Regions from separate parts of the Defluviitalea raffinosedens genome, predicted to be linked through region 2. Evidence: riboswitches for the same ligand, from Rfam matches in the RefSeq annotation. Region 2 holds a riboswitch; each other region holds the start of a gene.
The links. A riboswitch is a leader RNA that binds a small molecule or an ion and turns the genes downstream of it on or off. The one in region 2 is predicted to bind thiamine pyrophosphate.

Region 1 (10,461 bases), on a different contig from region 2:
CCTCTGTATCTAAATAAGCATTTTGGTTGTCCACTCTTCCCATCTTTCCAATTTTACCGCTTAAATATAGCAGGCTTTCCGATAATGTTGTTTTCCCCGCATCTACATTGGCTAGTATGCCAATTACCAATTTCTGTCTCATAGATTTCAAATCCTTTATTTCTAAATGTATTCATCATCTTATATTTATAAGTAAAGTTTTTAACCTTAAAATTTAATTTCATCCAGTAATAGTATGATACCAGTAAAATTATTATTTTTCAATTTTATTCATCTGGTATTTATTCTTTTGCATTAACAAATGCAGAGATTTTCTATCATATTTGAATGAATTATTTTAATAACTGCAAAAGAACAATCTAACTTAATTTCATTTAATTTTCAATAATCCTTCTAATCATCTCTGATCACTTTTACACTGTATTGTACAGCAAAAGCCTGTGCTATGGTGTTAGATAGCAAATCTAAATACAGACTTTTTTAATCTTAAACATTTAATTCCATCTGCTATGCTTCTAACGGCTTCCATGGCATCTCTTTTACTTTCTCTTTTCCCTCTACAGATAGACGCCAGACATATACATAGGCCTTGATAACTTCTTTCGTATTTTCCAAATATATTTTTTCTATAACTCTGTTATACAGTACCCCTTCATCTTCCAATTCATCCAAGTTAGCCAGTACTTCTCCATCTACGCTGTACACTTCTCCCAATATCTTTTCTTCTTGCTTTGGCAGGATGCCTGGATAATCTTCAATATGATACATCTCATAATCATTAAGGATTCCTTTTCCTAAATATCGAACATTTTCATTATTGCTTAAATAATGATGATTACAATATCCCTGCATAAGCGTTCCATAGACAAATACATTGCATTTTTTCATATCTTAACTCCTTTAGCACAGAATCCTTTTCTAATGCCTCTAAATTCAGTAATCAATTCTTTTCTTATATCCATTTTATCATCATGATATATAAAACAACCCAAAAACTATATTTATATCCTCAAATATTAATGAGAGGTGTAATTTTTTGTCGAATTTTTGTAACATGTCCGAATACTGTTCATATACTAATAACAAAGGAGGTGAAAAAGATGAGAATAAAAAATGCAAATAATGTAGCAGGAGCAGGAAGAAACAGATGCAATGGTAATGGGAATGGCAATAACAGCGCTGTACTGCCGGCAAATATTAAAGACGTATTGAGATTCCTCAATGAAGACGATGTAAAAATCGTATTAAAATCTGGAAAATGTGAAGAAGTCGAAGTACTTGGTGTAAACGGAAACTTACTGGCAGCAGAATATGAAGATGACATCAAATTCGTTGACATCGATTGCATCTGTGAAGTCATTGCTGATCCTGAAGATGTCATCGAAGGATTATTCAAACAACATCGTTGTAACTGTTAATCTTTGTCCATCATAAAGGACGGTTCTTTAAAAACCGTCCTTTATGCTTTAAAATTGAATTTTATTGCCTATATCTGTGCAATTTGTTATGTGCAGGCAGTAAAAATACTCCTAAATATGAACATAAAAATCAATCTTTAATCCCCACTGCAAGTATGGATATAATTGCAAGAATCCCTAATAACCCTGTCGTAATAAAACCAGTCATAAGCCCGAATTTATCCCCTATAACCCCAAGCAAAACCGGCCCCAAGATCATACCCACACCATATATTGCCTGATAAAATCCCATGGTGGTAGTCCTAAGGTTTGGTTCTACATTTCTTATCACCAGTCCCATTAGCATAGGAAAAGTCATCGCTCTTCCTATGCCGCTGATGATCTGCACCAAGTAAAGCAAATATAAATTAGGAACAAAGGGAGTAAGAATACATAAAACTGTGTTTAATCCGAACCCAATAAGTAATGTGTTTTTACTTCCAAAATATTTTACAAATACGATCCCTGCCAACGCTGAAAATAATATTTGGGGAAGATTAAAAAACGTAGTTAAAAGCCCCAATTCAAACGAATTGGCTCCTAACTTAGAAGCCACGATTGGCGTAAATCCAAAAATCGTCGCAAAAGTTATAAATTGAGACAATATCCCTAAAAAGCAAATATGTAATATATCTATATTCTTTACAATGATAAGCAGATCAGATACTTTAAAGGGCTTTCTATCGATGGCATCTTCTTTTGGTATAAAAAAACTTAGAAGAAATCCCATAAGGCCTACAATGGTACTCAGCAAAAATATGTGCCTCACGCCTAAGTAAAGGGAAAGAATACCTGCCAACAAAACTGCAGTAAATTGTCCGATCATATTTGCTGAGTTAATGATTCCTATAGCCTTAGTGGATTCCGAAGGCTTATAATACCCAGAAAACATTACCGTAAAATTTACCCAAGTTGCTGCAGCTACCCCCGCCAGAAATCTTCCCCCTAAAAGAGTATAGGGACTTGGTAATATAAAAACTATAAGTGCACTAAAAATTGCTGTAAAAAGACCTAATACAACAAATATCTTTCTTTTATTAAATACATCTGATACGATTCCTAAAGGTATTCTTAAAATAGTCTGACTAAGTCCATAGGCTCCGGTGATCATGCCTATCATTCTATATGAAGCCCCCATATCTTCTGCAAAACTAGACAACTGGGGGACATACGCATATAATGAAAACCAAAATAAACCTGTTACAATGCAAAAGAGCACCTTTTTATTAGACATAATACATCTCCTAATATAATATTTTGGTAATTTATCTTGAATGTTTTGATTTATCTCTATTATATAATAAATTACCTTTATCAGGAGAGTAAATCGATAAATTTCGCAATTTTTTTCAAAAGTTTATCTTCTACAGCTAATACACAAAATCTTGGAAGATTTATTAAAACCTTTGATTTCTAAGACAGAAAGCAGCTGATTTTATATCCTTTTTCCCTAGAATTGCAGATACGACTGCTATTCCATCTATATTAGTATCTTTTAATAAAGATACATTATCTTCATTGATCCCTCCGATGGCAACGACAGGTATGGCTACACTCTGCTTTATTTCTTTTAGCAAATCTACAGAGACATCTCGTGCGTCTTGTTTCGTGCTGGTGGGAAATACTGCTCCCACCCCTATATAATCTGCTCCATCCTTTTCTGCCTTTTTGGCTTCCTCAAGAGTAGATGCAGAAACACCTACAATTTTATTTTCACCTATGATTTTCCTTGCAATTACACAGGGTATATCCCTTTGCCCTAAATGAACCCCTTCGGCATCTACTGCCAGGGCAATATCCAGTCGATCATTGATAATCAGAGGTATATTATATTGGCTGGTTATTCGCTTTATCCTAAGGGCCATATTATAAAATTCCAAAGAAGTTATATCTTTTTCTCTAAGCTGAACCAGCGTAACACCTCCTTGTATAGCCTCTTCTACTGCAGATTCTAAGTTTCTTCCTGCTAATATATCCCGGTCTGTGACAAGATAAAGTTTATAATCAACATTATTCTTCATCAATTTTCCCCCAATTCAATATTTCTTCCTCCGATAAATGATATATAGCATCCATGATTTTACTTTTCAGACTTCCACTTCCCTCGTATGGATCCAATCGGTTATAGGCTATTTCGCCTGCTATTCCCATGGTTGCAACCCCTGCAAGAGCCCCATAAAGATCATTGCTTCCTGCACCCAGATAAGAACCAATAAGAGAAGTGCACATACAGCCTGTACCTGTAATTCTTGACAGCATTTCATGTCCATTCTTAACTGAGTATAAAGTTTCTCCGTCCGTTATAATATCCGTTTTTCCAGTAATCGCAACAACTGTATGAAAGCTATTGGCAAAATCCCTGGCAAATGATTTTATACTGGACGAAACATTTTCACCGGTTGAAAAGTTTTCTGAGCTATCAACGCCCTTGGTTTGAGCATTGATGCCATATAAAGCCTTTATCTCCGATAAATTGCCCCTTACAACTGCTATTTTTATTTTACTCATAATTTCTTTCGCAATCTTTGTTCTGTAAGGTGTTGCTCCCACCCCAACAGGATCTAATACAACGGGAATATTAAATTCATTAGCTTTTTTTCCTGCTTCAATCATAGATTCCACCGTTCTGCTGTTTAGCGTTCCTATATTAATGACTAAGGAATCGGACAGTATAACCATATCCCTGACTTCATTTATGTCATCTGCCATAACAGGAGAAGCACCAATCGCCAGAGTAATATTGGCACAGTCATTGACTGTCACATAGTTTGTGATATGGTGTACTAAGGGTCTTAAATTTCTTACATTCTGTAATGCTCTTGAGATTTTATAATATATCTCCATCTTCAAGCCCACCTTTTTTGTATAATTCATAAAAATGATGGGTAGGTCCAACGCCCTTCCCGATGTCTAAAGCATGTTCTATTGCAATGGTGATATATCTTTTTGCACGATTCACGGCTTCTTTTATACTGTATCCCAGAGCTAAATTGGAAGCTATGGCAGAGGATAGGGTACACCCTGTTCCATGAGTATTTTTAGTGTCAATTCGCTCAGAGTAGAATCGTGTAATATCTTTTCCATCATAAAGCACATCCACAGCTTCTCCACTCATATGCCCACCTTTTAAAAGTACATTCTTCGCTCCTAATTTATATAGCTCCTGTGCTGCCTTTTCCATATCTTCAACAGTTTTGATGGCAATAGGTTTTGATGTTACTGTACGTATTATTTCTTCTGCTTCAGGGACATTGGGTGTAATAACAGACGCTCTTGGAATAAGTTCTTCGATTAAACTTTTCTTTGCTTCCGGCTTTAATAAAGAATATCCACTCTTTGAAATCATTACAGGATCTAAAACAATATTTACTGGATGATATTTTCCTATTTGACTTGCTATAATATGAATCGTCGAAGGTTGCGATACCATTCCAATCTTGACTGCATCCACTTGTATATCTGTAAAAATAGCATCTATTTGTGCTTTTATAATGGCCTCATCCAAATCCCGTACGTCAAAAACGCCTTGGGTATTCTGAGCAGTTATGGCTGTGATCACGCTCATACCATATACCCCATGGGCGCTAAAAGTTTTTAGATCTGCCTGTATTCCTGCTCCACCAGAACAATCCGAACCTGCTATAGTTAATACTTTTTTCATGATTGCTCTCCCCCTACAATTGTTTTTTGATATCCATCACTTTAGTAAAATCTAACATTTTAATAATGGCATAAGATATTATGCTTCCCCCGGTGGTGCTTATTAAGAATGGAGAGATATAAAAGAATGCTGTAACATCATTGCCTAATATCAATTTAGCAATAGGATAAGCCAATAACCCTCCAAGGATTCCTGTGCCAAGTATTTCTCCTGCAACTGCGAAAGCAGGCTTATTGGTCTTCTTGTATAAAATCCCTGCAAGAAATGCGCCTACCATGCTGCCTGGAAAGGCTAAAAGTGTCCCCGTACCTAAAAGATTTCTTAACAGAGAAATACCAAATGCTACTGCTGCACCATATCCTGGACCAAGAGCCACTGCTGTCAGAACGTTGATAGTATGTTGAACCGGAAAGCATTTTGATGCACCTATAGGAATATAAATAATATTCCCTGCGATTACCCCTATAGCAATAAATAAAGCAGACAAAGTAATCTTTTTCGTTTTCATTTTGATCCTCCTTATATCTCTATTTATTTCTATACATAAAAAAACACAAGCCGCAGGACTTGTGTTTTATGATTTTTGAAGTATGTAAAAATCCAGAAAATGTGATTTTACATCATACAATAAAATCAACAACACTTCCTACGCTGGAATTACCCAGATCAGGTTCATAGGGTCAAAGAATTACGGTTCTTACTCTCAGCCGGCCAAATCCGACTCCCCTGTGCAAAGGATTTTTAAGTTGTTTAATGAAATAATAACATAATTCACTAATAAATTGCAATACTATTCTGCTTTAATACTGGCTAATAGCTGTGTCTTAAGTGTTATATAATTAGCTTTTTCATAAAATCCAGAGTTTACAGTAATCATATTTCATCAATACTAATCTTTATCTGATGCTTCGGTTTGATCCTATATGGTCTGAATATTAAGGTGTACTTTTAGCGTGTGATGCATTTTTCTTAACCATCTCTATGAAACCTTCTGGATTAATGATTTTGCCCCCCTGAAAATCATATCCACTATCCAATAAATATTTAACAGCTTCCTCCTTGGTTAAATCAGGATCCACTTGAAGTCCTAAGGCGATTGTTCCAACTACATATGGTACAGCCCAGCTTAAACCACCATTTGTCCAATAAGCATATTTATTTTTTATGCTTTTATGACCATCTGCAGTTGTCCTTGCACCGGTTGGCACTCCAAAACTATCGTTCTCAATAAAACCCTTTGCCCATTGTGCTGTTTCGTAATTTCTATAATCATCTTTATCTTTATAAGGCTTGATCAATAAAGGAAGGTAATTAAATGTAGTCACATTTATGACCATAATATTATTTTTTTCTGCTTCTATAATTGCTTTTTTATAATCGTCAATATAGTTTTCTCTTTCATCCGGTGAATCTGAAAATCCTACTACTTTTATTTTCTGGTCTTCAGGTAAAGATTTATTTATTTCTATGAGTTTATATAAGGCTTCTGCATGGGTTCTTTGGTCTTCCAGCCATGCAGGATGCCCCAAAAAATACACATTCGCCTCAGGAGCTACCCCTATTTCAGCTCCAGCTAATAAACTAAGTACTGCCGGGCCATGCATTGAGGTATCCATACCATTTTCTTCCGACCTAATCTTGTAATACTTAAGATTTACATTAGAATATGCTTCATGGCCTTCAAGAAGAGGTTGGTCTATATATGCGATGTTTACATTTTTCCCTGTATAACCTAACTTGTGTAATTTTTTTATGTTTAACCCCGGATCTTTTCCATATTCAATCACTTTTAAAGGATCAAAATCATCCGGCATACGATTTTTACCCGGCCACTTTGTTAAGTTATCAAATTCCAGGGTATATAATAATTCTTCTTGTCCTCTTAAATCTAAATAGGATAAATTCTTTCCACGAACGTCCATATAAGCTTCTAGTTCTGTGTATATGAAAAATCTATATAGTAATAAAATGATTATCATTATAATGAGAATAAAACTCCACCTTATATTTTTTCCTTTTATCATTTAGTTTACTCCCCTTATTTATTAATATCTTTATCATTCTAAATTTAAACTACAATAGGATGGTTATTTTATAATACATCGCACTCCCTATGAAAGCTAAGTTTTTAACGCGACAAACTTTTCCAATGTTTGAAATTGTATCATATTTGTAATATATATTCAACAAATCTAATATTACAATATTGTAAGTTTTCCTACTTTTTATTTTTTGAACAAATTTTAGATATTCTTTCAGAATTAAAAAATGGCAGATATTTACAAGGGGCCTTGCAATAAATATATAAGCACAAAATTGATATTTGGTTTTATCAGGGTTGAGTTTGTTTCAATTGATCTGTAATAGAATTATGACGAATAGATTTTATTAAAAAATTAATAGGTATAATGTGGATAAAGACAGGACATCAAGAATCAAAAAAGGCTTCTAGCCAAATTGCTAGAAGCCTTGATTTCACTAAAGCTGCTAACGGGACTTGAACCCGTGACCTCCGCCTTACCAAGGCGACGCTCTACCGACTGAGCCATAGCAGCATATTTATTAATTTGTCGCTCAACGCTTACATATGTTATCATGTTTTGACCTTTTCGTCAAGTGTTTTTTATAACTTTTTTATCTTATTATTCACTGAATAAGCATTTTGCTCTGTATTCTTTAGATAATTTAGTACAATTTGCTTTTTAGTAAAAAGAGAAAATACTATAAAATGAGACAAAATAAAAATTAAGGCTTTTAGTAAAATTACTAGAAGCCTTTTTCTATTCCTGATAATTTAACCTTGCTGGGAGAAATCACTCAGTAATGAGTGAGCTATTCATAGAATCGGCCATCTCACTAAATGCTGATACCAGGTTGCCTGTAAGCACATCTGCTAATTTTAAATTTTCTTTATCCGTATCAATGATCCATTTTCCATCTTTTTTTACACAATCTACCGTTAATTCTGTAGAGTATTCTTCAGTAGGTGTACTATCTAAAGCAGCAGTAATTTCACTTAAAAGCATTTCTTGAATTTCTTCATCACTTGGAGATTCTCCACTAAATGCAACTTCCATTACTTTTCCAACATAATTCGCAAATGCCTTAGCTAAAACAGGCTTCATATCGCCATATGTACATGATACATTTACAACGGCTCTATCATTCTCAATAGTTGTTTCACCTATTGTATAAGTCAATGTTTCATTGCTTTTCTTAATTAACTGCACAAAAGCATCTTGATCTGTTATTTCACTTGCATCCGAATCCAGTATTGCTCCAAGCTTTTCTAGATCAGTATTTTTCATGGCATCAAATAACTCAGAAACCGCCTGTTCGGGTTTATTTTGCGAGCATCCAATTAAGCTTAATATGAATACCCCCATTACGATTATTGCTAAAACTCTCTTTTTCATTAATCTCCCTCCTAAATTAATCATATTCTTCACAATTATACACTTATTGTTAAAATTATGCAATGAATAAAAAATTATTATTTTTAAGAAAAATTATACAATATCACAACTTATTAATGATATGGTCTCTCAGATTTTGGTGAGATTACATAACTACCTTCACCATTCAAATTGACTTAAGCAACTTTTTCCCTAAATTCAAGACTATATTTTTCTATAAAAAAACTGACTCCCAATCATAATTTTTAGTTTAGCTTTTGGGAGTCAGTGTTCAATCCATTCTTTATTATTTATTAAAATCTATTTTTTAAGCTGACTTAATGCTTCAAGGTATTCAAATCTCTTCAGTGTATTCTTGCTGATGACTGGGTCAATGCCAAGCTGTTCGTTAAAGAATCGTCTAATATCTTCTTTTGTTGCAACAGTATCCAGTCGGTCCATCAAGTCCAATCTGTTATAATGCTTGCATCCTATATAATAAGGGTGTTTTAAATACATGGATTTATCTTTTTTAGAATTACAGATTTTTGCCAAATCTTCTTTGTAATCCTGTTTGGTCAGGGTCATCATAATCATTTCCCCGATGGTAAGTTCTTTATCGGGCTTAAATTCATTGGTCTTATAACCCAAAATAAATCCTTGCTGATCCAGGTCTCTTGCAATCTCAAAGTTCTTTGACACATCATGGAAATCTTCAAAAGGATATAGCTTCTTAAGTTCTCTCACTGAAATCACTTTATATCCATGTTGAGATAAGATCTCCAGCTGCTCCTTAAGCGCAGTAGCAACCGGCGTCATCAAAGACATATTGTACCCGTCTTTTTGGAATATGATTTGGCCATTTAATGAATTTGGATTGTTCTTTAATGCATTTTTAATCGGGTCAACCATTTTTCTGACATCTTCTTTATAGTCTCCCACTGTAGGCATCCAGCCACCTCCATCAAAACTTGCAGCCAAATAATCGTATCCCATCAATGCATATGCCTCATATGAAGTAAAACCGTCTGGAATCTTGTCAATATAATGTGGAGGTCTGGACATGATGATTTCATAATTAAATTCATTTTTAAGCAGGTTGTGTAATTTCGTCAAGTCTTCTACGACTTCTTGAATATTAGAAAAATGTTCACGGCTGCCATACACAATATTGTTTCTGCCAAATAAAACATGTCTATAACCGTGATTTGAAATCTCGTGGCCATTCTCTATAAGTGCTCGTACTAAATCTCCTTGATTTTTAGCCCCTGCATATTGATCTTTGCCATATTGAGGATAATGGTCATGTTTTACGCCACTCCAGGTTGGTTTATGAAGCTCTCCTGGTTTATCAGGATAATTATATTCCGTTGTACCGATGACATTGAATGTCCCATGAGCTCCATACTCTCCCATAATATCAATGAGCACTCTGGTCAGTCCCCAATCCTGATATTTAGAATCTGTTACAGGGTTGATGGGCATATTCATGGGACCGTCATCAAAAGTCATAGATACTATCTTTTCTCCTGCAGGTACTGAAAATCTTTCCAGGCGTCTGACAGGGGACAAATATCTTCCTGCATTTTCTCTTCGTCTTTGTTTAATTTTCTTATTAATTTTCCTTGCCAATGCATATAGTTTCATACTCTTTACACCTCGTTATCTTATTGTAAACTATTTCAATTATTCCAAACAGCATTCTGACACCATTTTTCAGCATGGATTTTGGCTTAAATCCTTTCATATTATGAAATTTAGCTTTTGCTATATTATAGTTAACAGAATTTTTATAGTAGATCACACTTTTATTTTGTAAAACTTCTTTAAACGCCTTTGGTTCTACAGTAAAATCCTCTGTAGCTGTGTAGCAGTGACTGAGTTCTTTCAAAGAATGGGCATCCGGCCCTCCCAAATAAATGAAACCCTTTCTGTTTAATAAGGTTTT
Region 2 (10,461 bases):
GCTCAATGGTTTGAAGTTATTAAAAGAATGGGTTATGACTGGTATGACAGATTGGTTCATGTACCATTTGGTCTTGTTAGCATGGAAACCGGAAAGCTTTCTACAAGAAAAGGAAATGTAGTTTTGCTTGAAGAACTTTTAAAAGAAGCTATTGAGAAAACGAAACAGATTATCAATGATAAAAATCCTGATTTGGAAGATAAAGAAACTGTTGCAGAACAAGTAGGAATTGGAGCAGTAGTCTTTAATGACTTAAGCAATAACAGAATCAAAGATGTGGTGTTTTCATGGGATAAGGTTCTTAATTTTGATGGTGAAACTGGCCCTTATGTTCAGTACACTCATGCCAGAGCCTGCAGTGTTTTGAGAAAATCAGACATTAAAGTAGATGAAGAGAATATAGATTTTAATGTATTAACAGACCCTGCATCTATTGAAGTGATCCGTCTTATCGGTCAGTTCCCAGAAAAGGTAAAAGACGCTGCAGAAAAGTTAGAACCTTCATTTATTGCTCGTTATGTAGTGGATCTTGCTCAAGCTTTCAATAAGTTTTATCATGACAATCCAATTTTAACAGAAGATGAAGCAGTTAAAAAAGCTAGATTGGCTCTTGTTTATAGTGTAAAAATTGTATTATCCTCTGGTCTTTATCTTTTAGGTGTTAAAAGCCCTGAAAAGATGTAAAAGGGGGATGAGGTTTGAAGCGAATCAAATTATTCTATAATCCGGCATCAGGAGATAAAAGTTTTCACCTGCAGCTCGATACATTTATTCATAAGTTTCAAACTGCTGGTTATGATGTGAGTATTTTTAGAAGTAATAAAAAAGGAGATATTACAGAGGCCGTAGGAAAGATCAGCAATGATGATTATTCAATTTTAGCTGTTGCCGGTGGGGATGGAACAGTGAATGAAATTATTAACGCGATGGTAAAAAATAATTTAACTATCCCTTTAGGCATCTTTCCTTTTGGTACCGCCAATGATTTTGCAGGACATCTTAATTTGCCAAAGGATGTTGGTGCGTGTTGCGATATTATTCTAAGAAATAACATTAAAAAAGTGGATATTGGAGAGGTTAATGATAATTATTTTATCAATGTTTGCTGCGGTGGCCTTTTTACCAACGTATCTCAAACGATAGATCTTCATTTTAAGAATACCTTAGGGAAGCTGGCGTACTACATCAAAGGAATTGAGCAACTTCCCAAATTCAGGCCTTTTGCCCTTAGAATAGAAAGTGAAGATACGGTTATAGAAGATTTGTTTTATCTTTTTTTGGTGTTGAATGGGAATAGTGCTGGCGGATTTGAACGCTTGGCTAAAGGTGCTGCTGTAGATGACGGTTTTTTTGATTTTGTAGGCATAAAAGCCAGACCTTTTCATGAATTGGCTGTATTATTTCTAAAAATCTTAAAAGGAGAACATTTAGACGATCCTAATGTTTTATTCTTAAGGAAAAGTGAATTCAAAATTTCTTGTTTGGAAACTGAAAAATATTTTTTCGAATCAGATGTGGACGGCGAAAAAGGCCCGGATTTACCTCTTGAAATCAAAGTATGCCATAGGAAACTAGAGGTTTTTGCAAATATATAAAATACCTATTTAAACTGCTGTTTGTAGGCGATATAATAGTCTATGGCGGCAGTTTAATTTTTTGTTTCACGTGAAACATTTTTAAATTTTATTATAGATAGGATTCATTTATACTAAAATCGTGGTATAATTAATCAAAAGAAAGCCACGGGAGGGAAATAGCTTGGGAAAGGTAATTGCAGTTTTTAATCAAAAAGGTGGAGTAGGAAAGACAACTACCAATATTAATGTATCTGCTGGTTTAGCAGAACAGGGATATAAAGTTCTTACCATTGATATAGATCCCCAGGGAAACACCACTAGCGGATTAGGCATTCAAAAAAATGAACTCACTAAAACAATCTATGATGTACTTCTTGGAGAAATCAGCATCAATGATATTAAATTAAAGACGCCTATGAAGAATCTGGAGTTGATCCCTTCCAATATGAATTTGGCGGGAGCAGAAATAGAATTATTGGAAGTCGAAAAAAGAGAGTATGTGCTTGGCAATGCTCTTAAGAAAATTAATAAAGATTATGATTATATCTTTATTGATTGCCCTCCTGCGGTAAATATACTGACGCTTAATGCACTAACTGCTGCAGATAGCGTACTGGTTCCCATTCAATGTGAATATTATGCCTTAGAAGGATTGACCCATTTAATCAGCACCATAAAATTGGTTCAGAAAAAACTTAATCCAAATCTCTATATAGAAGGGATTCTTTTTACAATGTATGATGCCAGGACCAATCTGTCCCTGCAGGTAGTGGAAGAAGTTAAAAAATATTTTTCAAAAGAAATATATACAACGCTCATTCCGCGGAATGTAAGACTAGGGGAAGCTCCCAGCCATGGATTGCCGATCATGATGTATGATGAAAAATCAAAAGGCTCAGAAAGTTACAGATTACTGGTCGCAGAAATATTAGAAAGGAAGGAAGCATAGTGGCAAAAAGAGGATTAGGAAAAGGACTCTCTGCTCTCATATCTGATTTGCCGGAAGAAAGTAGTGTGGGACAAATCAAAATAGTTCCTATAAATGAGATAGAGCCTAATAAAGAGCAACCAAGAAAAAATTTTGATGAAGAAAAACTGGAAGAACTATCGCAGTCGATCAAGGAACATGGAATCATTCAGCCTTTGATTGTAAAAAAGCAAGGTGGTTTTTATGTAATTGTGGCAGGGGAAAGGCGTTGGCGAGCTGCAAGAATGGCAGGACTTAGTGAAGTGCCTGTAATTATTCAAGATTATAGTAATGATGAAGTGATGGAGATTTCTTTAATAGAAAACTTGCAAAGGGAAGATTTGAATCCGATAGAAGAAGCAAAGGCGTATGAAACGCTCATTCATTCTTTTTCTCTTAAGCAGGAGGAAGTGGCAAAAAGGGTAGGCAAAAGTCGTTCAGCCATTGCAAATACCCTTAGACTCCTTCAATTAGATGAAAGCATTCAAGAACTTTTAGTCAGAGGAAGTATTAGCGAAGGGCATGCCAGAGCGCTTCTAGCTCTTCCAGGTAAAGAAGAACAAATTATAGTTGTTGACAAAATACTTAAAGACAACCTGAGTGTAAGGGAAACAGAAAAACTGATCAAAGATATACTGGAAAAACCGAGAAAAAAGAAAAAAAATGAAGCAATGCCGCCAATATTCAAAGAAATTGAAAATAAAATGAAGAATATCTTAGGAACGAAAGTTCAAATTACTAAGGGTAGAAAAAAAGGAAAAATAGAAATAGAATATTATTCCGATGAGGATTTGGAAAGAATTTTATATTTAATTCAATCTATTGAAAATAGGGGTTCAGAGGTGAAATAAGTGGACATTATGAGGATCATTTCAGAGTACAGCAGCGTAATATTAATAGGAGTAAGTGCTTTTTCAATCATTTTATTTATTATTGTCATCATATTATCGGTAAGATTGAGTAAGCTCAACAAAAAGTACAATTACTTCATGGGGGGCAAGAAAGAAAGACCTATAGAAGACCTCCTGCTGGATTATATAGAGAAGGTTATGCAAGTTGAAAAAGACAATGAAAGAATCGTAGAGGAATGTAATCAAATCAAAAGAAACCTAAAAAGTTGTATTCAAAAAGCAGGAATTGTCCGTTACAATGCTTTTGGTGATATGGGTGGAGATCTATGTTATGCCATTGCGCTTTTAGATGATTATGATGATGGGATAGTACTCAATGGCATACATAGCAGGGAAGGTTCCTATACCTATGCAAAGCCAATAGAAAACGGAAAAAGTTCATATGTACTGTCTGCAGAAGAAGCACAGGCTCTGCAAATAGCACAACTAAAAAATAAAGGCAAGAGAATATAAATTAAAGAATAACAGATACCTCCATGGAGACACTATAACTATGGAGGTGTTTTTATGGTTGTAGCCATAGAAAGAGGTTTAGAAGGATTCAAAGATAAATTAGAGCAAAGAGGGTATCAGGTAGTCTATGAAGACGAGTATCCATATCCGGTGGATGCTTACATATATATTAATCATCCCAATTGGATAGAAATTAATGAGGATACAAGGCCGGAATTGACATCTTCCATAGAGAAAAGATCGAACCATAAACATCACGGAGTACTTATTATAAACGCACAGAATAAAAGCATAGATGAAATCGAGCAGATTTTAAACAATAGGGTATATTCTCCACTGTTTTAATAAGGTCTATAGATTTTACTCCCTTATTCAATTAGTATGACGTATGCTAATTAATAAAGGGAATTTAAATGTCATGAATGTTATAAATTTATATGAAAGCTATGAAACATGAATTTTGTTGAAATATACACAAAGATGTTGTATCATTTAATATAAATGATTTAAAGTATAAGGCATTAAAAATCCGTTGTAATTGCTTTTTGGCGATTACAACGGATTTTCTTAAGATTTTTAAGCATATTCGTTGACATTCACGGTTTTCTTAATATGATTGAGTGCAAATCTGAAGGATGGAATCATAAACAGAAGAATGGTTAATACCATTTCTATTCCAATATAGGACAAATTATAAAGTATGGAATAAGTAATGGGATCAAATCCTTCCCATGCATAGGAGCCAAAGAAAATCCATCCGGATAAGAAACTGCATACAAATCGCCCCATTACCCCTGCAATATAGCCATAAATAAGAGAATAAGAGCCTTTTTTAAAGAATCCGGAAAATCCCAGAGCCCCAAAAGCCAAAGGATAATCTAATAAAAGCTGTGCAGGATGAACAACATATCCTCCCAGGGCAAGTTGTAAAAGTCCATACGTTACACCTGCCAAGATCCCTTCAAAAGGTCCAAACCAATAGCCTATAAGAACAATGAACATCATGGAAAATGGTGTAACAGAACCCCCTTGGGGCAGTTGAAACAAAGTAAAATTAGACAGGATGGTGGCCAGGGCGATGGCAAGTCCGGAATAAGCTAATGCCTTAACGGAAAGATTCTTCTTTTTATAAAGATTTCCCGCAAACAAGGCCACAAGAATTAAAGCGACTAAGACAATGATCGTCTTACCTAGAGGTGACTCAATAAAGTTTTGTAATGCTTCTTCACCAAACATAAAAAAATCCTCCTTTAATTTTGTCCGCAGGAGGTTTACCAAAATTTCGCTTCCCTTCGCCAGCATTATCTGGATCAGGTACAAAGGGTTAGTGCATAGATGCACACTCTCAGCCAAAAAGGCTCCCCTAGCGGACGCATATTCAGTTAAAAGAACATGTTCTTTCAATACATACTATATAATATTCCATAGAAAATGTCAAATTAAAAGAACTCAAAAGATCATTTTAAGGAAAGGAAAAGTAAAATGAGATATAAAATGGTAGCAATTGATATGGATGATACACTTTTAAATGATGAATTAAAAATAACAAAAGAAAATCAAGACGCAATACAAAAAGCAATTGAAAAGGGTGTAAAAATTGTACTTTGCTCAGGAAGAGCCAGTATTTCCATCAACCCTTATTTAGAAGAGTTAGGCCTTAAGAAAGAAGATGAATATGGTATTTCATATAATGGTGCAGTGATTTTTGAAACCAAAGATTTAAACATCATCAGCGAAGAAGATGTTCCTTTAGAATATGCACAGTATTTATTTTCCTTTGCCAAAAAAGAAAATATATATGCACAGACCTATCTTGATCATGAGCTACTTGTAGAAAAAAGCAATGAATACTCAAAAAGATATACCAGTATAACCGGTTTAAGATCCGTAGAAATAGGAGATTTTTCTACTGGTATTACGAGGGACGTTATAAAAGTTCTTTTTTACGATGAACATGAGAAACTGGTAAAAATAGCAGAAAAGTTAAGAACCTGGACAGAGGGAAAGCTCCATATGTTCTTTTCGAAGCCCTTCTATTTAGAATTTACCAGCATTCATGCCAATAAGGGATTAGCGGTAAGAAAATTAGGACAGAAATTAGGATTAAAAAGAGAAGAGATTATATGTGTGGGAGACAGTTTTAATGATTTATATATGATCAAAGAAGCAGGCCTTGGAATTGCCATGGCGAATGCCCATCCGGATATTAAGAAAGCAGCACAGTATATAACAGAAAATGATAATAATCACCATGCCATAAAAGAAATTATAGAAAAGTTTATATTATAAAGTATGTTATACAAGTACTTACGAATACAATAGAATAGAAGCAATGATAAGGGGTTTTTCTATGACAGAGCACAGGGAAATATATAAAAGACTCTTATATCAGCTCCTGGAAGAAATTTTACTGCTCATCATTGTCTTATTTATATTTGTAGGTATTTATGTTCCTGTTAGAAGTATTTCAAAACAGATAACTAAAAGCCAGGAAAATACGATCAGAATTACTGCACCAGATGGAATGCCGCTATATATCAATGGAGAGAAAAGTTCTTCCTCCATTGATTTAATTTTAGAAAATGGGGAATATAAAACGAAGGATACAAAGCAACCGGTAAAAATAAAAAAAAGGCCTGACGGAAGTTATGATATAGAAATAAAAACTCAGCCATAGTATTAAGCCTGGCTGAGTTTTTTGATGTTAATTTTACTTTCCGTAATAAGCCTTTTTGTAGATTTCTACTAATTCGCTTACAAGAGGAAGTCTTGGGTTTGCGGTTGTACATTGGTCTTCAAAAGCGCGATCTGCCAAGTATTCAACTTTTTGCAGGAATGCACTTTCCTCTACACCACAATCTTTAATTGTTGCTGGCATGTTCAGTTCTTTAATTAAGTTTCTGACTGCATTTGCTAAGGATTTAACACCTTCTTCAGGAGTTGAAGCAGGAAGTCCTAAACGTTTTGCAATTAATGCGTATTTTTCAGGAGCAACGAATTTTTCATATTTTGGCCAAGAAACAAATTTGGTTGGAGTAGTTTCTCCATTGTATTCTATAACATAAGGAAGAAGGATTGCATTGGCACGACCATGAGGAATATGGAATTCCCCTCCTAATTTGTGAGCCAGGGAGTGGTTAATTCCTAAGAATGCATTGGTAAATGCCATACCTGCAATACAAGAAGCATTATGCATTTTTTCTCTTGCTACAGCATCGCTTCCATCTTTATATGCTCTTGGAAGATATTCAAATACCAATTCGATAGCTTTCATAGCCAGTGCATCAGTATAATCAGAAGCTAAGATGGACACAAAAGCTTCAACTGCATGGGTTAATACGTCAAGTCCGGTATCTGCAGTAATTGAAGGAGGAACGGTCATAACAAATTCTGGGTCTACGATTGCTACATCAGGAGTTAATTCGTAATCCGCCAAAGGATATTTAATATTCTTAGATTTATCGGTTATAACTGCAAAGGAAGTTACTTCAGAACCAGTACCGGATGTGGTTGGAATTGCCACCATCTTTGCTTTCTTACCCATTTTTGGGAATTTATAAATTCTCTTTCTGATATCCATGAATTTCAGTGCCATGCCTGTAAAGTCTGCTTCCGGATGTTCATAGAAGAGCCACATTCCCTTAGCAGCATCAAGAGCAGAACCACCACCAAGAGCAATGATGACATCAGGCTTAAAGTTATTCATTAACTCTACGCCTCTTTGAATGGTTTCTAAAGAAGGATCGGGCTCTACTTCACTGAAGATTTCGCAATGTACATAGTCAAGTCTTTTTCTTAAGTGATACAATACTTTGTCTACGTATCCGAGCTTAACCATAGATGGATCTGTTACAATAAAAGCACGGCTTATATCTGGCATCTTGCTTAAATATTGAACAGAACCTGCTTCAAAATAAATCTTTTCTGGAACTTTAAACCATTGCATATTCACTCTTCTTTTTGCCACCCTTTTCTTATTAATTAAGTTAACAGCCGTTACATTGGATGTGGTGGAGTTTCTTCCGTAAGAGCCACATCCAAGTGTCAGAGAAGGCATATTCGTATTATAGATATCTCCTATTGCTCCGTGGGTAGAAGGGGCATTGACAATAATACGTCCTGTTTTCAGGCGATTGGAGAATTCTTCAATTACTTTATCGTCATTAGAATGGATTACAGAACTATGGCCTAAACCTCCAAGTTCAACCATAATTTCCGCCATTCTGATGCCTTCTTCAACATCTTTGGCCTTAACTACTGCAAGAACTGGAGAAAGTTTTTCTCTGGATAAAGGATATTTTTCTCCTACACCATCGATTTCACAGCAGAGCACTTTAGTATCCTTTGGAATGGTGATACCAGCTAATTCTGCAATCTTATAAGGAGGCATACCAACGATGTTTGGATTTACAGCCATTTTTTCCATGTTAATGATTACAGGTTCTAATTTTTTGATTTCCTCTTTGGTTGCAAAATAGCATTTGTGCGCCTTCATATAATCGGTTACTTGCTTATAGATTGGAGCTTCAATAATTACAGCTTGTTCAGAAGCACAAATCATACCATTATCAAAGGATTTGGAAAGAATTAAATCTGTTACAGCTCTTTCAATATTTGCAGTTTTTTCTATGAAGCAAGGGCAGTTTCCAGGTCCAACGCCAAGAGCTGGTTTACCGGATGAGTATGCGGCTTTAACCATACCGGAACCACCGGTTGCAAGGATCAGAGATACATTTGGGTGATTCATTAAAGATTGAGTAGCTTCAACAGATGGGTGTTCAATCCATTGAATGCAATATTCTGGAGCTCCTGCTTTGATTGCTGCTTCACGAACGATTCTTGCAGCTTCAGCGGAGCATTTTTGTGCAGAGGGGTGGAATGCAAAAATGATGGGATTTCTTGTTTTTGCTGCAATAATGGATTTAAAAAGGGTTGTTGAAGTAGGGTTGGTTACTGGAGTTACTCCTGCAACGATTCCTACAGGCTCAGCAACTTCCATGTAATCTTCCTCTTCATTTTCTTCAATAACACCAACAGTTTTTTCATATTTTATGCTGTGGTAAATATACTCTGTTGCAAAAATATTTTTAGTGATCTTATCTTCATAGATACCTCTGCCGGTTTCTTCTACTGCCAGTTTAGCCAAATACATATGTTGATCAAGTCCTGCCAATGCCATGGCTTTAACAATGCGGTCAACAGTTTCCTGATCTAAATTCATATATTCATCTAAAGCTTTTTGCGCGTTCTTAACAAGTGTATCAATCATAGAAGTTACATTCACTTCAACGTTATTTTTGTTTTTCTTTTCTTCCATACCATAACCTCCTTAGAATAGTGTGTTAAATAATTAACAATATTATTAAAATAAAAAGAAAGTTTGTTATTTATTAAACTTTCGACCCTATAATATCATAGAAATCTACATATTGTCAATTAAAATCCAAAAAAATATCTCACATAAAAATAGGGCAAAAAGCCTGCAAATTGTAAGATTTGATCATGTATACAGTATGCAAATTGTATATTTTTAACAATAAAATACTTAAAAAAAGAATGACAAAAATTTAACAATTCGTCATAAAAAAATTTAATATCTCCTTTAAGAAGACAATAAATCCTCAATCATGACATCTAAATATTCATCCTTTGTTAAATCTATATATTCACCATTTTCTAATTCTATTAAAGGACGGGTTGGTTTGTTTGGATACAGATATATGATTTTACCTTTTTCATTGGTGTTTAAAACCACTGTACATCCTATGTAAAAAGTAGAAATATTATTTAAAAATGTTGATGAAATATCGGGATCAATATTTGAATAGCTTTCTCTGGAAATTCTTTCAGCAGCTTGGAAAGGAGAGATCTTTCTATGATAGACTCTGTCAGAAGTAAGAGCATCATAAATATCGGCTATGCTAATAATTTTAGCAAAAAAATGAATTTGATTGCCTACAAGACCTAAAGGGTAGCCTGTTCCATTAATCTTTTCGTGATGCATTAAAACCCCATAGGCCACATCAGGGCTGATCCCTATTATATTTTTGACTATTTCATATCCGTAAGCAGGATGCTGTTTCATGATTTCATATTCTTCAGGAGTCAATTTACCGGGTTTATTCAATATTTCAGGGGGAATTTTATATTTTCCGATATCGTGAAAGAGGGCACTATAGGCTAATTGATTTAAATCTTTATCACAAAGTCCCAGCCATTTCCCCAAAGTGGTGGCAAGAAGACATACATTAATAGAATGGGTATAAGTATAATCATCAAAGTTTTTAATAAGATTTAAGCAATAAAGAATATTATTTTTTGCAAAAGCCTGTTCTAAAAGTCTATGGATAACATTGCGTACAGTTCGAATTTTTAATGTTTTTCCAAGCCTTATATCATGAGAGATTTGGGACATGATTTTAATGGCTTCTTCGTAATAATTAATATATGCCATTTCGTCAAACATTACATTATTTGGAGATGTATAGCTATATTCTTCTTCCATAGCTTTTTTTATATATACATACTCAACATGGAATTCTGCCAATTTGTC
Region 3 (10,461 bases), on a different contig from region 2:
TGAATAATGCATTAGCGTATATTGAAGAGCACTTAACAGAGGAAATTGATTATAGTGAAGTATCTAAAATCGCTTATTGTTCAGAGTATCATTTCAAGCGGATGTTTTCTTTTTTAGCAGGTATAAGTTTATCAGAATATATTCGGAGAAGAAGACTGACGTTGGCTGCACTTGATTTGAAAGATAATAATTTGAGAATAATTGATGTAGCCGTCAAATACGGCTATAATTCGGCTGATTCATTTTCCCGTGCTTTTCATTCCCTGCATGGCATTCTCCCTTCTGAGGCAAGGAGTGAGAATACACAGTTAAAAGCTTATCCTCGAATGACCTTTCAATTATCAATTAAAGGAGGATGCGAAATGAATTATCGTATTGTTGAAAAAGGACCATTTAAGATCGTAGGATTCAAGAAGAGAGTACCAATTAGATTTAATGGTGTGAATCCGGAAATTGCAGAAATGATTGAACTATTAACCCCTGAGGTCATCAAAAAGCTGAAGGTGCTGTCAAATGTAGAACCAACAGGAATTATTAGTGCATCTACGAACTTCTCGAAAGGAAGAATGGAAGAAAAATGTGAATTGGATCATTACATTGGTGTAGCAACCTCAAGTGATGAAACTGCAGAATTTGATGTATTGAAAGTAGAAGACAGTACCTGGGCAGTCTTTGAATCCATTGGGCCCTTCCCGGAAACACTTCAAAATGTGTGGGGTAGGATATACTCAGAGTGGTTTCCATCTTCAGGATACGAGGCGGTTGAAGGTCCTGAAATTTTATGGAATGAGAGTCCAGATACTGGAAATCCAAAGTATCGAAGCGAAATCTGGATTCCAGTAAAGAAAAAAGACTATTAATTACATTAATATTTATTATTTAGGGTACTCCTAGTAAGAGTGCCCTTCTCGTAAATGATACAATTGGTGGATATATTCCCGCCTTCCCGCCTACTGATAGTGCAAAAAGTGGCGATGACGTGTTTCCGACTACCGACAGTGTAAAAGACATCAATTCACCCCGTTCGTTGCATGTGGAGACAGTTGTGAGACTTTCTCGTAAATAAACAGGATTAAGAGAGGTTGTATTTATAAAATATGTGGTTTTGACTACGATTTGCCAATGCAGAAGTTATGTCATTGGCAAATTTTTTTATTATCAATCCTTTGTAAACTATTTGCCTTGACATAGCTTTCATTGCATGACTATAGGGATCTAGTGTTGTAAATATTTAGTAAGTTTATTGCGGCGGCAGAGTTTTGGTCTTGTTCCCTATTTTGAAGTGATTCTATTCGTAGTTTGGCATGCAATATCGTAAAAAATAGTGTATATTAAATTTTCAGGGCAATAAACTTGATTTCACTAGACGTATCATAATGGTGATTGATCACGTTATGAAATCTCACAACGATATCCTGGAATGGTATCTCGTTACTGGTTTAAGACTTTATCTCAATGTCTTACCTGATCTAGAGAGAAAAGCATTTGAAAGTGAACTGATAGAAATTCTAGTTCAAAGATATTCCATGCAAAAAACGGGGATATTATTTTTAGATTTCCAAGATTCTTTTTTATAGCATATTCGAAAAAGACAAACCGTTAAAATGCTTATCGCTAAAAAGGCATACAACAGAATTTTATTCCATAAGAACTGATAATGGACATTTTCTTTGTTATGATGTTATGACAAAGCCTAAACAGAAATAAGGAACAGATTAAAGAGAAATTCAAGTAGTTTAACGGATTAATTTCATAAATGTATTCTTGTGTAAAAAATAATAGTATTTGAAAATTTATTGATTTTATATCACTTAAATGGTAAAATACAATATGGAAGAAGTATACAGTATCCAATTTTATTATGGTTGATTAAAAACATTAACAAAAAGCCATAGAATAATATTGTGGAAGACAAGATTTAAAAATTAATAATGTTGTATGAAAAGATTGCGGGGGGACTCGTAAGAGTTGAGAAGGTAAAACCTGACCCTTTGAACCTGTCAGTTAACACTGTCGTAGGGAAGCAATGAATTGTTAGATTAATGATGAAATGCGTTCCTTATGAAGGAGCGCTTTTTTTATTACATAGGAAATTCTGTGGAATTTCCTATGTCAAAAAAGCTCTGCGGCAGAATATAGCCTCTCACATATTGTATTTTGTTGATTTTACCGAACGCGTTCGGTGCGAGTGGTTCACAAGCGCAACTCTTATATGCGAAATAATTCTTGCAAAGGCCCCAATTTTCTTATTTTATCTGTATAACACAGTTGTTTTTTGACTAACAATTTTTTGAAGAAACAGTAAGAAAGATGGTGATGCAGTCTATATTCGTAAAATGCTATGAAATCATAGAAAGGAAGAGGAGAAAATGACAAAAGAGGAGATTCAAAATCAGATTGCCCAGACAGTGGAAACTGTAAAAAAGACTAACCCTATGGTAGGTTCCATTACCAATATGGTAACCATTAATCTCGTAGCCAATGCACAACTGGCTGTCGGAGGTTCTGCTGCTATGGTGTATCTGCCTGAAGAAGGAGAAGTTTTGGCTAAATCTGGTCAAGCTATGTATATCAATGTGGGGACACTTTTACCCATTCATGAGGAAATATTACCTTATGTAGCAAAAACTTTACGAGATACTTTCAGATACAATTTCTTGATGAACTTTATAAAGCAAGTGCAGCAGATATAGCCAATAATCCATTTGAAATAGAGGAGGTTTAATGTATGAATACTTTAATTGCAGTGGCCATTGCGCCTTTTGGCATTGGAGATGAACTTTCATCTGAAGTTGCAGAAGTGGTGAAAGTGATTCGAGAGTCGGGATTGCCAAACAGAACCACTTCCATGTTTACGGAAATAGAAGGTCCCTGGGATGAGGTGATGCAGGTGGTGAAAGATGCAACCTTTGCACTGGCAAATAAAGGCATCCGAACGGAAGTGGTGTTAAAGGCAGATATTCGTCCAGGATTTACTAACATGATGAACAGAAAGGTTCAAAAACTCAATGAAATTTTAGGAGAAGAAAATTAGTATTCGCATAAATTCAGTCTTTTAGGGGGATAGATGGAAGTGAGAGAATATTCAACTCAGATGGAAGCCGCAAGAAAAGGAATCATTACAGAAGAACTAAAAAAAGTAGCTGAAAAAGAACTGATGACCGTTGAGGAACTGATGCCATTAGTTGCAGCAGGAAAAGTAGTAATATGTGCAAATAAAAATCATAAATGCCTTGATCCGCAGGGTGTAGGTTCAATGCTAAAAACTAAGATAAATGTGAATTTAGGCGTTTCGAAAGATTACAAAGACTACGATATGGAAATGAAAAAAGTGATGGAAGCTGTCAATATGGGCGTCCATTCAATCATGGATTTGTCTTCCCACGGAGATACCATTCCTTTTCGAAGGAAGTTGATTGCAGAATGCCCGGTTATGATAGGAACTGTACCAGTATATGATTCCGTTATCCATTATCAGAGAGACCTGGCCACCCTTACAGCAAAAGATTTTATTGATGTCATAAGGCTCCATGCTGAAGATGGAGTGGATTTTATCACTTTGCACTGTGGGATTACAAGAAAAACGATAGAACAGATCAAGGAGCATAAAAGAAAAATGAATATCGTATCCAGAGGAGGTTCTCTTGTATTTGCATGGATGTGCATGACAGGTGAAGAGAATCCTTTTTATGAGTATTATGATGAAATCTTGGATATATGCCGTGAATATGATGTGACGATATCCTTAGGAGATGCTTGTAGACCGGGATGTCTTGCCGATGCGTCGGATGTATGTCAGATTGAAGAACTTGTAAGACTTGGAGAGCTTACAAAAAGAGCCTGGGAAAAAGATGTACAGGTTATGATTGAAGGACCAGGACATATGCCGATCGACCAAATAGAAGCCAATATGAAAATACAACAGACGATTTGCAACGGAGCACCTTTCTATGTGTTAGGTCCATTGGTAACGGATATTGCCCCTGGATATGATCACATCACGGCTGCGATTGGTGGCGCCATTGCAGCTTCAGCCGGTGCGGCTTTCTTGTGCTATGTGACTCCTGCAGAACACTTAGCATTACCAAATTTAGAAGATGTAAAGCAAGGGATTATTGCTATGAAAATAGCAGCCCATGCAGCAGACATCGCAAAAGGGGTAAGAGGAGCACGGCAGATTGATGACAGAATGGCAGAAGCAAGAAGAAGCTTTGACTGGGAAGCCCAGTGGGAATGTGCGATAGATCCTGAAACTGCAAAAAGAATCCGTGAAGAAAGGAAGCCAGAGTTCGAAGATACATGTTCCATGTGTGGAAAATTTTGTGCAGTAAGAAGTATGAACAAGGCACTGGCAGGCGAACATATCGATATTTTGTGATTGAGTCCTGGCTAGTGAATTATTAAGTTAACATGATAATTTGAAGAATAAAATTTTTCCAATAAAATAGTGATGGCTGATTGCCAGTATTTCTATTCTGTATTTGAATATAAATACCTTCTGTTTATTAAATCAAAGTGATTTATAACAGGAGGTATTTTTTGCGCAAATATCAATTCAGCATTATTTCTATACTAAATAAATTGATTATTGATAAACTTCTTTTTTTATGTATAATGGTGTATATACACATATAAATACATATGTAAACATACATATAAATATGTAAATATGGATTAAATTCTAAATTCAACTTACAGCTAAGATTTTAATTACCCCCTTCGCCTGATCAGATTAAAAGACTATTAAATCTAAAAATGTAAATTAGGCGGCAAGGTTTATGATGAGAGGAAGAAATACCATGGATACTCAGGAAATGATTAATGAAATCAATAAACTCAAAAGAGAAAAAAAGGCTATCATACTTGCTCACAATTATCAAGCACCAGAAGTTCAAGATATAGCAGATTTTGTTGGGGATTCACTGGGACTTAGCAGAAGAGCTGCCAATACCGATGCGGATATTATCGTTTTTTGTGGTGTACATTTTATGGCAGAAAGTGCAAAGATTTTTTCACCGGATAAAAAAGTTCTTTTGCCGGCATATGATGCAGGATGTCCTATGGCTGATATGATTGATGCGGATCAGCTAAGAGTATTGAAGAAAAAATACCCCAATGTTCCGGTGGTATGTTATATTAATTCTTCTGCGGAAGTTAAAGCAGAAAGTGATATATGCTGTACTTCAGCCAATGCAGTAAAAGTGGTTCAATCCATTGACAGTGATAAAGTTTTATTCGTACCAGATCAAAACTTAGGGAATTATGTAGCGAAACAGATACCCCAAAAGGATGTCATATGTTGGGAAGGATTTTGCATAACCCATCATAAAGTAAAGTGCAATGTATTGGATATGGTTAGAAAGCATAGAAGCAATACAAAGATATTAGTCCACCCGGAATGTAATCCGGATGTAGTTGCAAAAGCAGATTTTGTAGGAAGTACATCTCAAATCATACAATATGTAGAAGAGTCGGATGAAAAGGAATTTGTTATAGGAACTGAGATGGGTGTACTTCATTCTTTAGAAAAGCAGAATCCTGATAAAAAGTTTTACTTGCTTTCCCCGTCGTTGATATGCGTTAACATGAAAAAAACGCGATTGGAAGATGTGTATAGAGCATTAAAAGACGAAATTTATGAAATCGAAGTCGACAAAGATATTATGGCAGCAGCTAAAAACTCTCTTGAAAGGATGCTGAAAGTATCTTAAGGAGTATAGAAGAATGAAGAGAAGGTATCTTGCAAATTTTAACCTGGATAAAATAAAAAGAGAATACTGTGATGTGCTCATCATAGGTAGCGGAGTAGCCGGCCTTTATACATCCATCAATATAGATCCTAAATATCGTGTAATCGTTTTATCAAAGGATATGATTAATGAAAATAACAGTAATTTAGCTCAAGGGGGCATAGCTGCCAGTATCAGTCCCGAAGACAGTATGCTCCTTCATTTTGAAGATACAATAAAGGCAGGCAATAACTATAATGATAAAAAATCTGTACAAATACTGGTGGAAGAAGCTTTAGAAAATGTCAAAAAGCTTATGGATATGGGCGTCCAGTTTGATAAAGATGAAAAGGGAAATATAAAATTAACCAGAGAAGGAGGACATTCAAAAAACAGAATTTTTCACTATCAGGACAGAACCGGGAAAGAAGTCATGAGGGGTTTGACCAAAGAAGCATTAAAGAGAGAAAATATTATCATTAGGGGAAATCAACTTGCCATAGATCTGTTGACACTGGACTTTAAATGCTTAGGTGCTTTAGTTAAAAATGGGGCAGAAACCTATGCAATACTGTCTAAGGCCGTTGTTTTAGCTACTGGAGGGATAGGACAAGTTTATAACTATACAACGAATTCAGTGATTGCTACAGGGGATGGCATTGCTATGGCTTACAGAGCAGGAGCAGAGATCATCGATATGGAGTTTGTACAATTCCATCCAACTGTATTATACAGCCCCAATGATCATAAAAGATTTTTGATTTCAGAAGCTGTAAGGGGAGAAGGAGCTGTACTCAGAAATAATAAAAAAGAGGCATTTATGGGTAAATATCATAAACTTAAAGACTTGGCCCCCAGGGATATTGTTTCCAGAAGCATTTTTAATGAAATGATCAAAGAAAATACTCCTTATGTTTATCTGGATATAACCCATAAGGATGCAGATTTTATTAAAAACAGATTTCCAAGTATCTACCAGGTTTGCTTGTCTAAAGGGATTGATATGACCAAAGACTATATTCCTGTCTGTCCGGCACAGCATTACCTCATGGGAGGCGTAAGAACAGATTATTTTGGAAGGACGAGTATTGAGAGACTGTATGCCTGTGGAGAGACTGCTTGTACGAAGGTTCATGGAGCCAATAGGCTGGCAAGCAATTCTCTGTTAGAAGGTCTGGTATTTGGGAAAAGAGCAGCAGAAGACATAAATCAAACCATAAATAAATTAAAAATAGAAGAGCCTTTGATTAAAAATGACGAAGTTTATGAATCCATAGACCAAAATGAAATTCAGGAAATTAAAACGAAAGTCAGAGAAACAATGGGAAGAAATGCTTTTATTTTTAGAAGCAAAGAAGGATTATATGCAGCCTTATATATGATGAAGGAAGTATTAAACCGGTTACAAGCTTGCAGTGAAGACAGCAAGGCATTTTATGAATGTTTTAATATTGCAACAGTTGCGTATTTGATTATTCAGGCTGCTTTAAGCAGGGAAGAAAGTATAGGCAGTCATATGATGATAAATAGGGAGGAATCTAAATGCTTAATTGGATTTTAGTGGATGAAATCATAAAGAATGGATTAAAGGAGGACATTAATAACATTGATATAACGACAGACACTTTAATAGATGATGAAAGTAAGTCAGCAGCACAGCTGCTAGCTAAAGAAGAAGGGGTTATAGCAGGACTTAATGTCTTTGAAAGAGTATTTAAGATATTAGATCAAGATGTAGTGGTTAAATTTAATGTTAAAGATGGAGATAAAGTTGACAAAGGTACTGTGATTGCCCGAATAGAGGGAAGCACTAAAGCCATTCTTAAAGGGGAAAGACTTGCCCTTAATCTGCTTCAAAGAATGTCAGGCATAGCTACTGTATCCAGGAAATACAGCGATATTGTTAAAAATTTTCCTGTAAGAATAGTGGATACCAGGAAAACGACTCCTGGACTTAGAATTCTTGAAAAATACGCTGTGAGAGTTGGAGGGGCTTATAATCATAGATTCAATCTGTCAGAATCGGTTTTGATTAAGGATAACCATATTGTTGCAGCAGGTGGAATTAAAGAAGCGATCCATAATGTTAAGGGGAAAATATCTCATACGATTAAAGTTGAAATTGAAGTTGAAACCATAGAAGGACTTAAAGAAGCCATTGAAGCTGGAGCAGATATGGTTTTACTTGACAATATGAGCCTTGAAGAGATGAAGAAGGCAGTTGAAATAGGCAAAGGAAAAGTTATTCTGGAAGCATCCGGAGGAATTACCCTCGATGATTTGGTTGATGTTGCCAAGACCGGTGTTGATATTATATCCGTTGGGGCATTAACCCATTCTGTAAAGGCTATGGATATAAGCTTAAAATTTATAAGTTAATGATATTATTTTTTCCATATGTGAATCCAAACATCTCCTGTTGATATCAGTATATAACAGGAGATGTTTATTTCTTTTATAGAATTAAATAAATAAGAATAAGTATTGTTTGTATAATTATGAATATTTTATTTTTTTATTGTATATATGTTGGAAAAATGATATAATCAGGAAGAGAGATGGAAGGTCATTTGTAATAAGTCCTTTAATTTTTCTAATATTTTAATACTTTTTATGGAATGTCTTTACTAAAACAAGTAAAGGTTCTTTTTCTACAAAGATATGCAAGAGATATTAAAAGTGAGTAGAAAATTAATTCAAAAAATATTAAGTTGTTTAGGGAGCAGACATATGGAAAAGAAAGAAAAAATTTTTGCTTTTACAGAAATAATGCTTGTAGTCATATGGATATTATGGGCGGCAGACCTTGATTGGACAAAGAAGTCAATTCTTGATTATTTAATTATAGCATTAATTCCAGTTAATATAATTTTGTGGATTATCAAGGCTGTATTGATTATTAAGAGAAATAGACTTATAGAAGAAAGGGATAAAAGCCTAAAAAGTATGGGATGAATAAATGGTATTTATTAGTCTGTATTTCGGTAGAGTTAGCTCTTGTTGATGTTAGTTTACAACAGGAGTTTTTTTATGTGAAGAAAGGTGTAAGTGTTTAGTGAATACTTACAACATTTATACTTTTTCCATGATGCAAAGCGATTTTGGAAAATCATCAGACCAGTACGGAAAAACTGTAGATAAAATAGAAACATAAGGTAAAAAAGGAATGAGTAAAGCTTGATTAGAAAAGACTTATTTTTCTTATAGACTTAGTAAGGAAGTTTATAGTAAAATATTAAAAAAGATTTCAGGTATGAGATAAAGTTCGAAAACCAATAAAAAAGTTGTGAAAAATATGGGGGGATCACGTGCTCAAGCAAAGGCTAAGAGGCAAAGTGTCTATTATTTCTAGTTATGTTGAAATCTACATAAGTCTAATTATTTTAGTCGGGATTGTCATTTTATCAATAGGGTTAGTACAAGATTTGTTTCAAATGGTTCAATCATTTTGCAATGGGGCTACACTATTAAGTACGGAAGATTTTTTGAATCATGCACTCCAGTTGATTATTGGGGTTGAATTTATCAAGATGTTGGCAAAGCATACGCCAGGAAGTGCTGTTGATGTATTATTATTTGCTGTTGCCAGAAAGTTAGTAACGAACCATGGATCTATGTTGGATGTGCTTATTGGTGTTTTGGCAATAGCCATATTATTTGCTGTTCGAAAGTATCTTAGTTCTTATACTTATAAAAGCAGCAAAGGGATACTGGTAAATGGTGGAGTTTCTGTAATGGATATCAATAGTAAGATGGGCTTAAATATTCCAACTGATTTAGGACATACCGTTGCAGGTATTGTTGCAAATTATGCAGAACAGCATGAGGAAAGAGTTAAGCCTGGTTATGAAGTAGAATTATCGAATCTAAAGTTAGTAGTCTATTCTATGGATGAAGATTTAATTAAGCAGGTAGAGATTATAAAAATGAATAACTAAGTTTAGGTGTAAGTTGATTAAATAATGATACCTATTTTCATAAATTTCATATTGTTACGTAGGCGCCTTCTGTTTGCATGGCTTGCAACAGGAGGTATTTTTTTGGAACAAGTATAGAATGGTGTCAAATGGAGAAACTTATCATGTTCTTTAAGAAAGAGTAAATAAATGTGAAGACAGTGATATTTATAAAATATTTTACTGAGATGAGAATAAATGTAACAAAAATCAAAAAATAAAAAATTTTATTGAGAATCGGGAATGGATTAAGTATAATAGATTTAAGTATTTTCAATATAAATATTGAGAGTACTCAAGCTAAGTCAGAAAATTATTATCATTTTATAAAAAACATAGGAGGATGGATAAGATGTTAAATCCCGAGATAGTTAAACTTTTAAATGAACAAATCAATAAAGAGTTTTTTTCTGCTTATCTGTATATGGATATGGCAAATTATTATGCGGATCAAGGTTTGAATGGTTTTGAAAACTGGTTTTTTGTTCAAACACAGGAAGAAAGAGATCACGCATTATTGTTTAGACAATATCTTTTAAATAATGGTGAAAAAGTTGTTTTAACAGAAATCGCTGCTCCAAATGAAAAGTATGAGAACTTTAGAGAGCCTTTGGCAAAAGCTTTGGAACATGAGCAGTATGTAACCGCTTCCATTAATAAAATATATGAAGCTGCTTTTAAAATCAATGATTTCAGAACAATGCAGTTCCTTGACTGGTTTATTAAGGAGCAAGGGGAAGAAGAAAAAAATGCGGATGATAATATCAAAAAGTACG

Region 1: another riboswitch for thiamine pyrophosphate. It lies ahead of thiW (energy coupling factor transporter S component ThiW); the one in region 2 lies ahead of thiT (energy-coupled thiamine transporter ThiT).
Region 3: another riboswitch for thiamine pyrophosphate. It lies ahead of JOD07_RS09505 (hydroxyethylthiazole kinase); the one in region 2 lies ahead of thiT (energy-coupled thiamine transporter ThiT).

Annotation. Positions count from the first base shown of each region.
Region 1 covers NZ_JAFBEP010000002.1:238,542-249,002, forward strand. Annotated here, with positions in the region: gene JOD07_RS03050 (translation factor GTPase family protein) at 1-142, opposite strand, end outside; gene JOD07_RS03055 (gamma-glutamylcyclotransferase family protein) at 508-888, opposite strand; gene JOD07_RS03060 (hypothetical protein) at 1,101-1,418, shown strand; gene JOD07_RS03065 (MFS transporter) at 1,549-2,691, opposite strand; gene thiE (thiamine phosphate synthase) at 2,855-3,478, opposite strand; gene thiM (hydroxyethylthiazole kinase) at 3,468-4,301, opposite strand; gene thiD (bifunctional hydroxymethylpyrimidine kinase/phosphomethylpyrimidine kinase) at 4,285-5,118, opposite strand; gene thiW (energy coupling factor transporter S component ThiW) at 5,132-5,626, opposite strand; TPP riboswitch at 5,745-5,856, opposite strand; gene JOD07_RS03090 (S8/S53 family peptidase) at 6,054-7,097, opposite strand; tRNA gene JOD07_RS03095 (tRNA-Thr) at 7,601-7,673, opposite strand; gene JOD07_RS03100 (DUF5105 domain-containing protein) at 7,932-8,534, opposite strand; gene JOD07_RS03105 (polysaccharide deacetylase family protein) at 8,835-10,160, opposite strand; gene JOD07_RS03110 (PHP domain-containing protein) at 10,129-10,461, opposite strand, start outside.
Region 2 covers NZ_JAFBEP010000010.1:45,785-56,245, reverse strand. Annotated here, with positions in the region: gene argS (arginine--tRNA ligase) at 1-684, shown strand, start outside; gene JOD07_RS08950 (YegS/Rv2252/BmrU family lipid kinase) at 699-1,595, shown strand; gene JOD07_RS08945 (ParA family protein) at 1,759-2,526, shown strand; gene JOD07_RS08940 (ParB/RepB/Spo0J family partition protein) at 2,523-3,395, shown strand; gene JOD07_RS08935 (DUF4446 family protein) at 3,405-3,908, shown strand; gene JOD07_RS08930 (YkuS family protein) at 3,963-4,253, shown strand; gene thiT (energy-coupled thiamine transporter ThiT) at 4,485-5,144, opposite strand; TPP riboswitch at 5,179-5,283, opposite strand; gene JOD07_RS08920 (Cof-type HAD-IIB family hydrolase) at 5,391-6,197, shown strand; gene JOD07_RS08915 (hypothetical protein) at 6,259-6,585, shown strand; gene adhE (bifunctional acetaldehyde-CoA/alcohol dehydrogenase) at 6,619-9,225, opposite strand; gene JOD07_RS08905 (HD-GYP domain-containing protein) at 9,511-10,461, opposite strand, start outside.
Region 3 covers NZ_JAFBEP010000012.1:1,416-11,876, forward strand. Annotated here, with positions in the region: gene JOD07_RS09495 (AraC family transcriptional regulator) at 1-860, shown strand, start outside; gene JOD07_RS09500 (hypothetical protein) at 1,377-1,577, shown strand; TPP riboswitch at 1,942-2,040, shown strand; gene JOD07_RS09505 (hydroxyethylthiazole kinase) at 2,370-2,693, shown strand; gene JOD07_RS09510 (MTH1187 family thiamine-binding protein) at 2,729-3,034, shown strand; gene thiC (phosphomethylpyrimidine synthase ThiC) at 3,074-4,378, shown strand; gene nadA (quinolinate synthase NadA) at 4,782-5,711, shown strand; gene nadB (L-aspartate oxidase) at 5,725-7,290, shown strand; gene nadC (carboxylating nicotinate-nucleotide diphosphorylase) at 7,272-8,108, shown strand; gene JOD07_RS09535 (hypothetical protein) at 8,460-8,684, shown strand; gene JOD07_RS15825 (transporter associated domain-containing protein) at 9,038-9,667, shown strand; gene JOD07_RS09545 (ferritin) at 10,038-10,461, shown strand, end outside.